DNA from 3 places in the Paenibacillus sp. ALE3 genome. Region 1 is predicted to be linked to each of the others. Evidence: riboswitches for the same ligand, from Rfam matches in the RefSeq annotation. Region 1 holds a riboswitch; each other region holds the start of a gene.
What was found. Region 1 has a riboswitch for glycine ahead of gcvT (glycine cleavage system aminomethyltransferase GcvT). Riboswitches for the same ligand answer to the same signal wherever they lie in the genome.
Positions count from the first base shown of each region.

Region 2: it holds a riboswitch for glycine, as region 1 does, so the genes downstream of both, sdaAB (L-serine ammonia-lyase, iron-sulfur-dependent subunit beta) here and gcvT (glycine cleavage system aminomethyltransferase GcvT) in region 1, are expected to answer to the same signal.
Region 3: it holds a riboswitch for glycine, as region 1 does, so the genes downstream of both, ACXHJ2_RS03960 (alanine/glycine:cation symporter family protein) here and gcvT (glycine cleavage system aminomethyltransferase GcvT) in region 1, are expected to answer to the same signal.

Region 1 covers NZ_CM134214.1:1,023,897-1,028,124, forward strand. Annotated here, with positions in the region: gene gcvPA (aminomethyl-transferring glycine dehydrogenase subunit GcvPA) at 1-825, opposite strand, end outside; gene gcvT (glycine cleavage system aminomethyltransferase GcvT) at 949-2,049, opposite strand; glycine riboswitch at 2,129-2,225, opposite strand; glycine riboswitch at 2,226-2,418, opposite strand; gene gcvH (glycine cleavage system protein GcvH) at 2,720-3,118, shown strand; gene ACXHJ2_RS04715 (PTS mannitol transporter subunit IICB) at 3,545-4,228, shown strand, end outside.
Region 2 covers NZ_CM134214.1:4,848,293-4,852,520, forward strand. Annotated here, with positions in the region: gene ACXHJ2_RS21720 (ABC transporter ATP-binding protein) at 1-35, opposite strand, end outside; gene ACXHJ2_RS21725 (DUF6359 domain-containing protein) at 364-1,968, opposite strand; glycine riboswitch at 2,183-2,297, shown strand; gene sdaAB (L-serine ammonia-lyase, iron-sulfur-dependent subunit beta) at 2,509-3,198, shown strand; gene sdaAA (L-serine ammonia-lyase, iron-sulfur-dependent, subunit alpha) at 3,188-4,087, shown strand.
Region 3 covers NZ_CM134214.1:860,016-864,243, forward strand. Annotated here, with positions in the region: gene ACXHJ2_RS03950 (LacI family DNA-binding transcriptional regulator) at 1-20, opposite strand, end outside; gene ACXHJ2_RS03955 (glycoside hydrolase family 1 protein) at 230-1,687, shown strand; glycine riboswitch at 1,855-1,939, shown strand; glycine riboswitch at 1,951-2,046, shown strand; gene ACXHJ2_RS03960 (alanine/glycine:cation symporter family protein) at 2,203-3,621, shown strand; gene ACXHJ2_RS03965 (iron-containing alcohol dehydrogenase) at 3,679-4,228, opposite strand, start outside.

The DNA.
Region 1 (4,228 bases):
GCCGAGGGAGGACGAGATCCCAAACGGCTGCGCGTCTCCTACAACAATATCCGCGCCCTGCTTGCCGGGCGCCTCCAGCAAGCCAAGTGCCAATGGGTTGGCACTGACGACCATAAGCCCCTTGTGTGCATGGATCAGGTCAGCCATCGGCTTCAGATTTTCCACGGCTCCAAAAAAGTTGGGGCTTTGGATCAAGACAGCCGCCGTCTGTTCCGATACGGCCGCGGCAAGCGCATCGACATCTGTTACGCCGTCCGAACAGCCGATCTCCACGATGTCCAAGTCCAATCCGCGTGCATAGGCTGCCAATACCTGGCGTGCCTCTGGATGGACAGAACTTGATACAATAAGCTGTTTACGGCGCGTGGCTGCGGCGGCCAGTGAGCCCGCTTCCGCCAGAGCTGTCGCTCCATCGTACATACTGGCATTAGCTACTGCCATGCCTGTCAACTCGCAAATATATGACTGGAATTCAAAAATGGCTTGTAGCTCGCCCTGGCTTACTTCTGGCTGATAGGGGGTGTAGGCTGTGTAAAATTCGGAACGTGAGGTGATGTGTTGGATAACGGATGGAATATGATGATCATAAATACCTGCACCAAGAAAGCTGGCATGTGTATCTGTATTGGCGTTTCGTCCGGCCAGCTCGGCCATGTGGCGAGTTAAGGCTCTTTCGTCGAGCCGAGAGGAAAGAGGAAGTTCCCCTTGGTATCGAATAGCCTCTGGAATGTCACTGAATAAATCATCAATGGATGATACGCCCACCACACGCAGCATTTCGGTTTGGTCTTGTTCGGTCATGGGGAGATAGCGATGCTGCTTCATAGGTTCTGGCTCCTTTCGAAAAGCAAAATTTAGATAGTAAATTAGCTAATACATAGTCTTAATTGGAAAATCCAGAATTTTATATCTGACATGATCGCTTGTTTAGAATGAAGAGGATTAAGATCAGCGTAGCCGTTTATAAAAGGGGGCTGGGACCACTTCCGCACGCAGGCGTTTACCACGAATTTCGACCTCCAGCGGTGTCGATAGGGTGCTAAAACGACTGTCCACCAGGGCCAGCCCCAGATTACGCTTCAAGGTGGGCGATTGAGTACCCGTTGTGACCTCACCGATGCGTTGACCTTCAGCGAACACCGGATAATGAGCGCGCGGGATACCGCGGTCAATCATTTCCAGCCCGATCAACTTGCGAGGAATTCCTTGTTCTTTTTGACGTTGCAGTGCTTCCCTGCCGATAAAATCTCCTTTGTTCAACTTGACGAAGAAACCTAAACCAGCCTCAAGCGGTGAAATTGTGGCAGATAACTCCTGTCCGTACAACGGGAGCCGTGCCTCGAAGCGCAGCGTATCGCGAGCACCAAGTCCAGCGGGAATCAGCCCATTCGATTCACCGCAACGAAGTAAACCATCCCACACGGCGGGTGCTTCCTCAGCAGGGATATAAAATTCAAAACCGTCTTCGCCGGTATATCCAGTTCGCGAGACAAGTGCTTTTGCTCCGAACAATTGCACGTTCTCATGGAATCGGAAAGAAGCCAGATTCGTAATATCTGCATCTGTCACAGCTGCGGCAATACGTGCAGCTTCCGGTCCTTGTAATGCCAGCAATGCTATCGCATCAGACACATTCTCCAGATGAACCGATGCAGGTATGTGGCGAATGAGCCAATCCCAATCTTTGTCGATGTTGGAGGCATTCACAACGAGCATGTAGCGCTCTGGTCCTTTGCAATATACAAGCAAGTCATCCACTACGCCTCCATCGGGGTAACACAGGAGTGAATATTGTGCTTGGCCCGGTTCCAACTGACTGACATCATTCGTAGTTACCTGTTGCAAAAAAGCCTCAGCTTCTTTGCCTTCAACCAAGAACTCGCCCATATGCGATACATCGAATAAACCTGCACGTTGTCGGACGGCCTCATGCTCCTTTTGAATGCCGCTAAACTGAACGGGGAGTTCCCACCCGCCAAAGTCAATACAACGAACCCCGGGCTGCGTCCCGTAGGACGAATATAGTGGTGTTCTTCGCAAATTAGACATTTTTTCACTCCTATCCAGTGTAATCGGCTAAACAAAAAAGACAGGCTAAAAGAAACGTATAGACGGCAGTCCATACTCTTCTTTCAGCTCTGTCCTTGATACCAGAAAGTTACCCCGGTGTGAACCAGGTTTCCCCTTGGGTGATCCGCTCTTTTCACGGATGCTCTCCAGAGATGCGTCCGGCAGAGGTCCTTTTGCCTGAGAGATTCACCTGCAATGCAAGTTTACTCCTTCGGCGCTACCTTTTGGATCAACGGTATGTTACCCGGTTTTGCAGATAACAACTTGACCCGATTCGCGTGTACAACTGTCTCACAAGCGACAACAGCTATGCGAATCTTTTTTGGTAGTCTCTCCCTCCGCGTTCATCCGCGTTTGCAGTTGTCGAGGTGTTTTCAAAAGCAATTACTATAACCCATTAATACGCAAATCCATTTAAAATGTCAATAAAAATGTCATATAAAACAACCTAAAAAACATTTATTGTATAAATAAGAATATGTAAGCGTTTGTTACAAGTTATCATTTTTTTATAGACTGCGCTATATGAGTTGGTATGGAGTATTTTTGTTAGTATTATTGACATGGATGTTCTTGTTGTCATAATCTTAACTTGTCTAATACAGGTGATCAAAAGCATTTTATTCATGTGGAAGTGAGGCGAAGCAGGATGAGTGAAGTGAAACAGCAACTTTGGTATACAGACGAACATGAGTGGGTTCAGCGCACAGTGGATGGGACGTTGCGGATCGGCATTACAGACTTTGCACAGCATCAACTGGGTGATATTGTTTTTGTGGAATTACCTGGGGCGGGAACAACGATTGGACAGGGGACGGGGATTGGTACAATTGAATCGGTGAAGACCGTATCCGATCTTTTTGCTCCGGTGACGGGAACCGTTTTGAAAGTAAATGAAGCTCTGGAAAGTACACCTGAGTTGGTGAATGAATCACCCTATGAAGAGGGTTGGATGATCGAAGTAGAGATGAGCAATGATGTCGAGGAAGCTCTGGGCAAGTTGCTGTCTGCGGAGCAGTACGAGCAGTTGATTTCAGATGAGCAATAATGAGCAATACAGCATGAAATAATAGCGCTTTATTCTGATTTTTTATATGGATATTGAATTAAATAAGAGCATCGTTAGTCCGCTCAGTTTTTGTATAAAATAGTCGCTATGACCTGACATAGCGGCTATTTTTTTGTTGTCTTTTAGAAGACGTATTTACGTTGTTTGCTCAGACTTAGAAGAGAGCATCACTATAAAATTGTGTAGATTTACAACAGTGTTTTTTCGACTAATTTCTATTGTTATCGGCCATATTAAGAAGAATTATGCAGGTATAATGCCTTGTCGTTACTTTAAATTTAAATGTTGTCATCAACGTTCATGACGAAAGTACGTTTTCATTTCGTTGATGAAGATAGCGCTGTCATTTAGTATGAATTTTAAGAAAAGGTAGTGATGCTATTTACTCACAAGGAGGATATGAATATGAGCACAGTGGACACAAAGTCCAGTTCAAACGGTGGCGCTCGTGTCGCCGTACAGCGTTTTGGCCGCTTTCTCAGCGGTATGGTTATGCCCAATATGGGAGCCTTTATCGCATGGGGATTAATTACGGCCCTTTTTATTCCGACCGGGTGGTTCCCGAATGAGGGTTTTGCACAACTGGTTGATCCGATGAAAAATTATTTGCTGCCACTGCTGATCGGTTACACGGGAGGCACGATGATTCACGGACAGCGTGGAGGTGTGATCGGTGCCATTATGACGATGGGGGTCATTGTGGGGGCCGATATCCCGATGTTCCTGGGCGCGATGGTAGCTGGTCCGCTGGCTGCATGGATATTGAAGAAGTTCGATAAGGCCATTGAGGGCAAAGTCAAATCAGGTTTTGAAATGCTGGTCAATAATTTCTCGGCTGGGATTATCGGTGCCATTCTAGCATTACTAGCGCATGTTGCGATCGGCCCGGTCGTGCAAACCATCAGTCAAGTGTTGTCGACAGGGGTACAGTTCCTCGTAAACGCAGGGCTACTGCCGCTTGTCAATCTCATTATTGAGCCCGGAAAAGTATTATTTCTCAACAACGCACTGAATCATGGAGTATTGAGTCCGATTGCGCTGGAGGAAGCTGCAAGAACAGGAAAATCCGTTTTGTTCATGCTTGAATCC
Region 2 (4,228 bases), 2.0 Mb from region 1:
GATAATCCCTTAATCTCCAACACGGGTATATTCAATGTGCGCTTCCTCCATTCTCCATGGTCTTGTCCCGCTTATTCTCACCATGTTTGATGTTTAAAACCTCTCATGAACATTACATACCGTTTTTATCGGAATAATTTGAATACATCCTATCACCAGTATATGGATATATCAATTAAGATTATGCTATCAACATCATTTAAAAAATCAATGATCCAGCAGTAGCGCGACTTTCCTGGCACAAAATGTAATCAAATAACCAACCACAGGTTAATTTTCATCACAAAAAAGCCGTTTGATCCCCTACAGAGGATCAAACGGCAAACTAGCACCCAACCACTCACACTGAATTCTTTACGTTTATTACGAAGCCGCTCCATAGGAGCCCGACTTGAACGTTTTTGGATCGTACCATTTGTAGCCTGCTGCTGGAGCAGACCAAGGCTCGGGTTGCGGTTCTGTGGAAGCCGCAGGCTCCTCAAACGGCAGAAGCTTCGTCGGTTGATCCAGCGTTAAACCTGCCACATCGGATAATTTGGTGTAGTCCTGCTTCCACGCAAGCCATTGGACCGTTTGCACCAGGAAGGTGGCATCGTCCACTTCCTTGAAACCATCATATGTCTTTTTCGACTGTCCGTTTTCTTCACGCGCATATTTCGGTGTAGCATCTTCTACAGGGGAAGAATCACCGATAAATGCTGCCTTGCCTTGACCTACCTTGGAGATCGCAGCATAAGGCCCTTCCGCACGGCCTCCACCGTTATAGACACCTTGGTCTACAGCATTACCCCATTTTTTCGTACCTGTAGGGATATAGGCAATTCCTTTGGCTTTGGTAGGATCAATAATAGCCAGCGTAGATCCCGCATGCATGGCAATCGAGCGTACACCCTTGGTAATGCCGAAGGATTGATCTGCGGCTACAATGTCCGTAGCATTCACGTCGCCAAGCGCATTGTAACGGAAACGAACACCAAAGTTGGTCGCCAGCCAATCGGAGCTAGTTAACCCCTGCATCGCCGGTGATGCTGCTTCTTCTGTAGTCATCCCTTTGGCCGGATTAGTATAGGCTCCACGACGGTAGCCATTCATAACCTCAGAGGAATCCCAACGGTTTTTGTTACGGTCCGCATTATAGTGGTCGGAGATGAAGAAAACACTTCCCCCGTTATTCACATATTGCAGCAGGGCAGCCTGCTCGGATGCCTTAAAGGCAACATTCGCTTCACCGATGATGAACACATCATATTGGCGCAGCTTATCATAGGTTATGGCCTGTTCTCCATAAGTAAAAGGAATGGGACGGTTCAGTTGGTCCACTGTAAAACCTACATTACGCAATCCATTGGCAAAGTCGGAGAAGGCGCCTTCAATGACCCAATCTGCTGCCCCAGCCGTCTGTGCGTGCGTATTATCGAACAGCACCTTTTTGCCTTTGCCATCCGGCAGTGTAGTACCGGGTTGACCCGGGTTTCCAGGTTCAGGTTCGCCAGGTTCACCTGGTTCCCCCGGCTCGCTTCCGTTCACCAGTTCAACAGTGCTTGGACTTTTCACTCCACCAAAATTATTGTAGGCGCCAAGTGTACCCGTCACACGGATTTTGCTGCCAATCAGCTCAGGATGGCCTGTTAGCCCAAATTGCCCTCTGTACGCTGATGTCAGCTGTACATCCAATAGATTAGACGTGCTTCGTTCATTGGCCTGGTCGGCAATCAGTACGTTAAAATCATTCGCAAACGGAGAAGAAAAATTAGCCGTTTTCGATCCGGTAGCATGTCCGACGATGTAACCTTCCACCGTCACTGTGCCTCCACTGCCTTGGCGCTGGAGTGCCTCGGCTACTGTCAGTGCTCCCTCCGCTTTGACCTGACCGAATGGAACGAAGATCCCGATCAGCAGCGATACGATCGCTGCCAGATGCAGCACCCCTTTCAAGCGTGAACCTGTGAACCGCAAGCCTTTTACCATACGTCAATATCCCTCCTATAATTCCATAAATGTGCTTGTCCTCTATCAGATTAGCTATCAATCTTCTAATTCCTTCCTGATTTCATCCATAATTATGTAAATTTTAATCTTTTTTATTGGAAACTCGCCTGTTTATGTAAAAATTGAACCCTGCGATTGACACCGAGCACAGCATACATTACGCTAAGAAAGATATGTAGAACGGTATACGCGAATGAAGATGACGGGAGAGTCTGTCCAGGGGCTTACACGCTGGCGGCACCGAAGGAGCAAGACGCCAACACCCGGCTGGCGGATAATCTCTCAGGTCCATGTATCGTCATCTGACGCAACTCTGGAGAGAGCGCAAGCCACCCAAGGGGTAAGGCGGTAAGGACACCGCACGAAACTCTCAGGTAACGAGGACAGAGATAAGGGAAACTTCCTTATCCTGTCCTTTTTTGCGCTCACATTGTACGTCAGCATTAGGAACCGTCATAGCCGCGCAAAAACGCGGAAATACCATATACTATGGTACTAGAACATACAGGGGGCCACACCATGCGTTTCAAAGATGTATTTTCCATTATCGGTCCGGCCATGACCGGACCTTCCAGTTCACACACTGCAGGCGCGGTGCGGCTTGCACGCGTTGCCCGTCACTGGCTCGGGACGCAGCCTGACCGTGCTCGCATGACACTGTACGGCTCCTTCGCCGACACATACAAAGGACACGGTACAGACCTAGCGCTCATCGCAGGACTGCTCAATTACGATACAGACGACCATCGAATTCCAGATGCCGAGCAATGGGCGGAGCAGGCCGGGATGACCGTGGAATTTGCCGTCAGCGGACTACCCGCCCCCCATCCGAACACCGTCCGTTTTGAGCTGTGGAAGGGTGAGGATCAGCGTACACTGCTGGGTTCCTCCATCGGCGGTGGCAGCATCCATGTCCAGCAGCTCAACGAATTCCGAGTCAACCTGACCGGAGAGCTGTCTACGTTGGTGCTTCTTCACTCGGATAAGCCCGGTACATTAGGTGCGGTGACTTCAGCGCTCGGCGCTGCTGACATTAACATTGCCTATATGCACGTGGATCGCAAAGGTCGGGATGGAGAAGCACTTACAGCCATCGAAACGGACAGTCCTCCTACGGCTGAATTAATCGCAAAACTACGATCCTTACCACATATGTACGAAATTAAAACGATTAATTTGAAAAAAGGAGCTGAATCTGATGCGATTTAGCCATCTGCATGAAATCAGCGCTATATGCGCGGAGGAATCCACCACGATTGGCCGCCTGATGATTCAAGAGCAGGTACAAGAGACGAATACAACGGAAGAAGAAATTTTCCGCCAAATGTCTGATTATTATGAAGTCATGAAGGAGGCCGTTCATCGTGGTCAGACGCAAGACACCGTATCCCGCAGTGGATTAACGGGCGGCGACGGCAAGCGCTTAGCCGAATATCTGCGGACAGGGGAAACCTGCTCCGGCGATGCCTCCGCGCTCGCCATGGCTTATGCGCTCTCCGTGTCGGAGGTTAATGCGTCCATGGGGCGCATTGTCGCCACGCCCACTGCAGGTTCATGCGGAGTCATCCCCGGTGTGTTCATTAGTGCGCAGGAGCGGTTCGGCTGGGATGATGAGCATATGGTGCACGGCTTGTTCGCAGCCGGAGCCATTGGCTACGTCATCGCCAACAATTCCTTCATTTCCGGCGCGGAGGGAGGCTGTCAGGCTGAGATTGGTTCAGCCATCGGGATGGCCGCTGGCGCTATGGTCGAGCTACGCGGTGGCACACCTGAGCAGGCCGTTCACGCTGTAGGCCTAGCGCTCAAGAACACGCTCGGCCTGATATGCGACCCCGTCGCCGGACTCGTCGAGATTCCGTGTATCGTGCGCAACGGGCTGGGAGCCGTGACCGCACTTGCCGCAGCGGATATGGCTTTGGCGGGTGTGCGCAGCGCCATTCCGTCTGACGAAGTCATTGACGTGATGCTTGAAGTCGGCAGCGCAATGCCGTCAAAGCACCGCGAGACCGCCAAAGGCGGCTTGGCCCAGACACCGACTGGCAAGCGTTTGACCGAATCCCTTACACGCAACACACTGGCCAAGAAAGATAAGTCGTAGCTTCTAAGCTCTAAACCAACTACTTTTCCTCTACAAAACAAAACGAATATCTCTCCCACACATTAAGGGAAAGAGAATTCGTCCTTAAAAAAAGAGCAAGCATGTCGTCCCTAGACGCATGCTTGCTCCTTTTCTTTTCAA
Region 3 (4,228 bases), 160 kb from region 1:
ATTTGATCAAGATTCGACATGATGCTTCTCCTCACCTAAGAAAAAAATACTTGACATGAAACGCGTTACAACAATTAGGATGCTTATGAGGGTATTACGTCTATTTTAAAGCATCTATCGGTGCATTTCAAAGGATAACGGTTACCGTTAGTTATTGATTCGCATTGCAGCACCTGATGGGTTATTGACTAGAGTGAAAACATTAGATAAGAAAAGAGGTTTTCATACCATGACGAAGACGCTAAAAGGATTCCCGCAAAACTTCCTATGGGGCGGGGCAACTGCAGCCAACCAATTGGAAGGTGCTTTTGACGTAGATGGAAAAGGCCTGTCCAGCGCAGACATGATAGCCTATGTACCTAAGGCAGAACGTAAAAACGATCATGCTATAGAAATTTCGTCTGAACGACTGGAGAACATCTTGGCAGGGAAGGTAAACGCCCGTTTTCCAAAGCGTGAAGGTGTGGACTTCTACCACCGCTACAAAGAAGATATTGCTTTGTTTGCAGAAATGGGCTTTAAAGTATTCCGGATGTCCATCCACTGGTCGCGGATTTTCCCGAATGGATATGATGCCGAGCCGAATGAAGCAGGATTGCAATTTTACGACAATGTATTCGATGAGCTGCGCAAGTATGGTATTGAGCCGTTGGTAACATTGTCACATTATGAAACACCGCTAGGTCTGACACAGAAGTATAATGGCTGGTTGGGACGCGAAGTCGTAGATCATTACGTAAAATATGCCGAAACGGTATTTACACGTTATAAGGATAAAGTAAAATACTGGCTGACCTTTAACGAAATCAATGTTATGACCATGAGTCCGTTTACTGGCGGCGGTGTGGTTATTGACCGTGTAGAAAACAAGCAACAAGCGATATATCAAGCATTGCACCATCAATTTGTAGCAAGTGCACTGGCGACCAAACGGGGACATGAGATCATTCCGGGTGCTCAGATCGGCTGTATGCTGGCTCGCATTGAAAGCTACCCACATACGTGTAACCCAGAGGATATTCTGAAAGCACAGCATGAAAATCAAATGAACCTGTTCTTTACGGATGTGCATGCTCGTGGGGAGTATCCCAACTATATGAACCGCTATTTTGAAGAAAATAATATTGTGATCCAGACAGAACCCGGCGATGCTGAAATTTTGAAAAATAATACGGTTGATTTTATCTCATTTAGCTACTATATGACCTTGACCGTATCGGCAGGTCCAGAAGGAGAAAAGGCAGCAGGGAACCTGATTGGCGGTGTGAAAAATCCGTATTTGCAGTCCTCCGATTGGGGATGGCAGATTGATCCGATCGGCCTGCGTGTTACACTAAATACGTTTTATGACCGTTACCAAAAGCCGCTGTTCATCGTGGAAAATGGCCTGGGTGCGTACGATAAGGTAGAAGAGGACGGCTCTGTGCATGACACGTATCGCATTGATTACTTGCGTCAGCATATTGCCCAAATGAAGGAAGCCATTGCTGACGGTGTTGATCTGATTGGTTACACCAGCTGGGGTCCTATCGACCTTGTGAGCATGTCTACTTCCGAAATGTCCAAGCGCTACGGATTTATTTACGTTGATCTGGATGATGACGGTAACGGAACGCTCCAACGCTCCAAAAAGGACTCATTTAACTGGTATAAAAATGTGATAGCAACCAATGGTGAAGAATTGTAATTCTATATCGTTTTGGGGGGTACAGCAGAGAAAATCCTTAGGATGCAATCTGCTGTACCCGCTTTTTGTATAGACACCCTATTGATTTGTCAGAGGGCTTCACAAATTTTTCACTTGTAATACGCTGAAAGTTTTCTGTATAATAAATAAAAATTTCATATGTCTGGTTGATGTTTGCGGGAGATGGAACGAAAGTTCCGACCGAAGGGGCAAAACTCTCAGGTGCTTAAGCTGATTTACAGCAACAAGCAGGGACCGTAAACGGACAGAACTCTGGAGAGACCCTTAATTGGGCGCCGAAGGTGCACCGCAGATTATCATCTGCTTAAACTCTCAGGCAAAAGGACAGAGACGCGAATAACCTGTGACAGGGAGTGCCCTAGGCTTTTATGAGCTTTTTAGAGGTAGAATCCTGCACCAGATGGTTTATTTTTCGTGCCTTTAACCTCTCCAGGAGTCGAATCAACGGATTTGACTCTTTTTTGTTTTCTAATATGCTGGAGGAGCGGGTTGAAATGAATTTGGTACATGTGTTAGAAACGATTAGCAGTTGGATATGGGGGGCGCCTCTCATCGTCCTTGTCATGGGAACGGGGTTATGGCTGACCATACGTCTAAAAATGTTGCAGGTATTCCGCCTGCCTCTGGCGATCAAGCTCATCGGTAAGGCCCCGAATGAAGGCAGCGGGGATGTAAGCAGCTTTGCGGCTTTGAGTACGGCGCTGGCGGCTACCGTTGGTACAGGAAGTATTGTCGGCGTAGCGACAGCCATTAAGCTGGGCGGGCCGGGTGCCTTGTTCTGGATGGTCGTTGCAGCCTTCTTTGGGATGGCGACGAAATACGCGGAAGGTGTACTTGCGGTAAAATACCGGGTGAAGGATCGGAATGGACAATTCTCCGGCGGCCCGATGTATTATATTGAAAAAGGCCTGGGACGCCGCTTTAAACCGTTGGCGATGCTGTTTGCTTTCTCGGGGATGCTGGTTGCGTTGTTCGGGATCGGAACATTTCCTCAGGTCAAGGCGATTGTATCCTCCACTGAAAACAGTTTTGGCGTTCCGCCGATTGTAACGGCACTGACTATTGCTGTCCTTACAGCTCTTGTCACCATCGGAGGACTCAAAAGCATTGCCAAGGTATCGACGAAGGTCGTTCCTTTTAAAACAGGCTTGTACGTACTGATTTGTATCATTGTACTGATTCGGTTTGCTGACCAGCTTCCTGCCGCAATCGCGCTTGTGCTTCATTCGGCATTTTCAACTACATCGGCAACGGGTGGATTTGCAGGAGCTACGATTATGCTGGCCATGCGCAGCGGGGTAGCCAGAGGCATTTTTGCCAATGAGGCTGGATTGGGAAGCGCACCGATTGCAGCCGCAGCTGCCAAAACCAAATGGCCTGCGGAACAAGGGCTGATTTCCATGACGGGTGTGTTTATTGATACGATGGTTATTTGTGTGATGACCGGGTTGACGCTACTGGTCAGCGGGGTGTGGAGCGGGCCTACCGATGCAGGTTTGATGACTCAGCAAGCATTTTCCAGTGCATTTCCGCTGGGAGCAGAACTGCTCACCATCATCCTGATTATGTTCGCATTCACCACCATGCTCGGCTGGAACTATTACGGAGAACGCTGTGTTGAATATTTGCTTGGGGTCAAGTGGATTAAACCATACCGTTATCTGTTCATCGTACTGGTTGGCGGGGGCGCGTTCATCAAGCTCGATGCCATCTGGCTGCTGGCAGATATTTTTAACGCAATGATGGCTTTTCCGAACCTGATTGCACTGCTCGGCTTGTCAGGCATTGTCGTTGCAGAAACCCGAACCTATATGAATTCTTTGTATCCTAATAAGAAAAAGGGCATTCTTGCAGGTGCCAATGTAGGGGCGGCTATCCAAGTAGAAGAAAAAGGACAAACGATCAATTCATAAATAATAAAAGGGAGTGCTCTCAGCCATCACAGGCTTGAGGACACTCTCTTTTAATTGTTATAACGATGCACGCAAAATAGCTAAAATATCTTCCTGTTTCAGCTTTTGATAATTACCGAAACCTCCGTGCTCCATTTCACGGGCCGCAATGCTTGCGATGTTTTCCAATTGTTCATCATTAATGTTGTAATCGGCCAGGGTAGAAGGGGCACCAAGACTTGTCCAGAACGCACTTAGACGGTCAATACCTTCCAAGGCAATTTCTCTGTCAGTTTTACCTACAGTGTCCAAGTCGAACATACTGAGCATCAGCCGCTTCATGCGTGCAGCATCCTGATCCACTGTATGTCTCATCCAGTTGGGAAACAGAATCGCTAGACCGCCAGCGTGAGGAATATCATATACAGCAGATAGTGCATGTTCAATGGTATGCGAAGCCCAATCCCCGAAGTAGCCCATTTGCAGCGTACCGTTCAGGGCAATCGTCCCAGCATATAATATCGTTTCGCGATGCTCATAGTTGTGCAAATCCTCCAGCAGCTTAGGTGCCGTTTCAATCACGGTTTGCAGCACGGAAAAGCACATACGATCTTGCAGCGGTGTATTT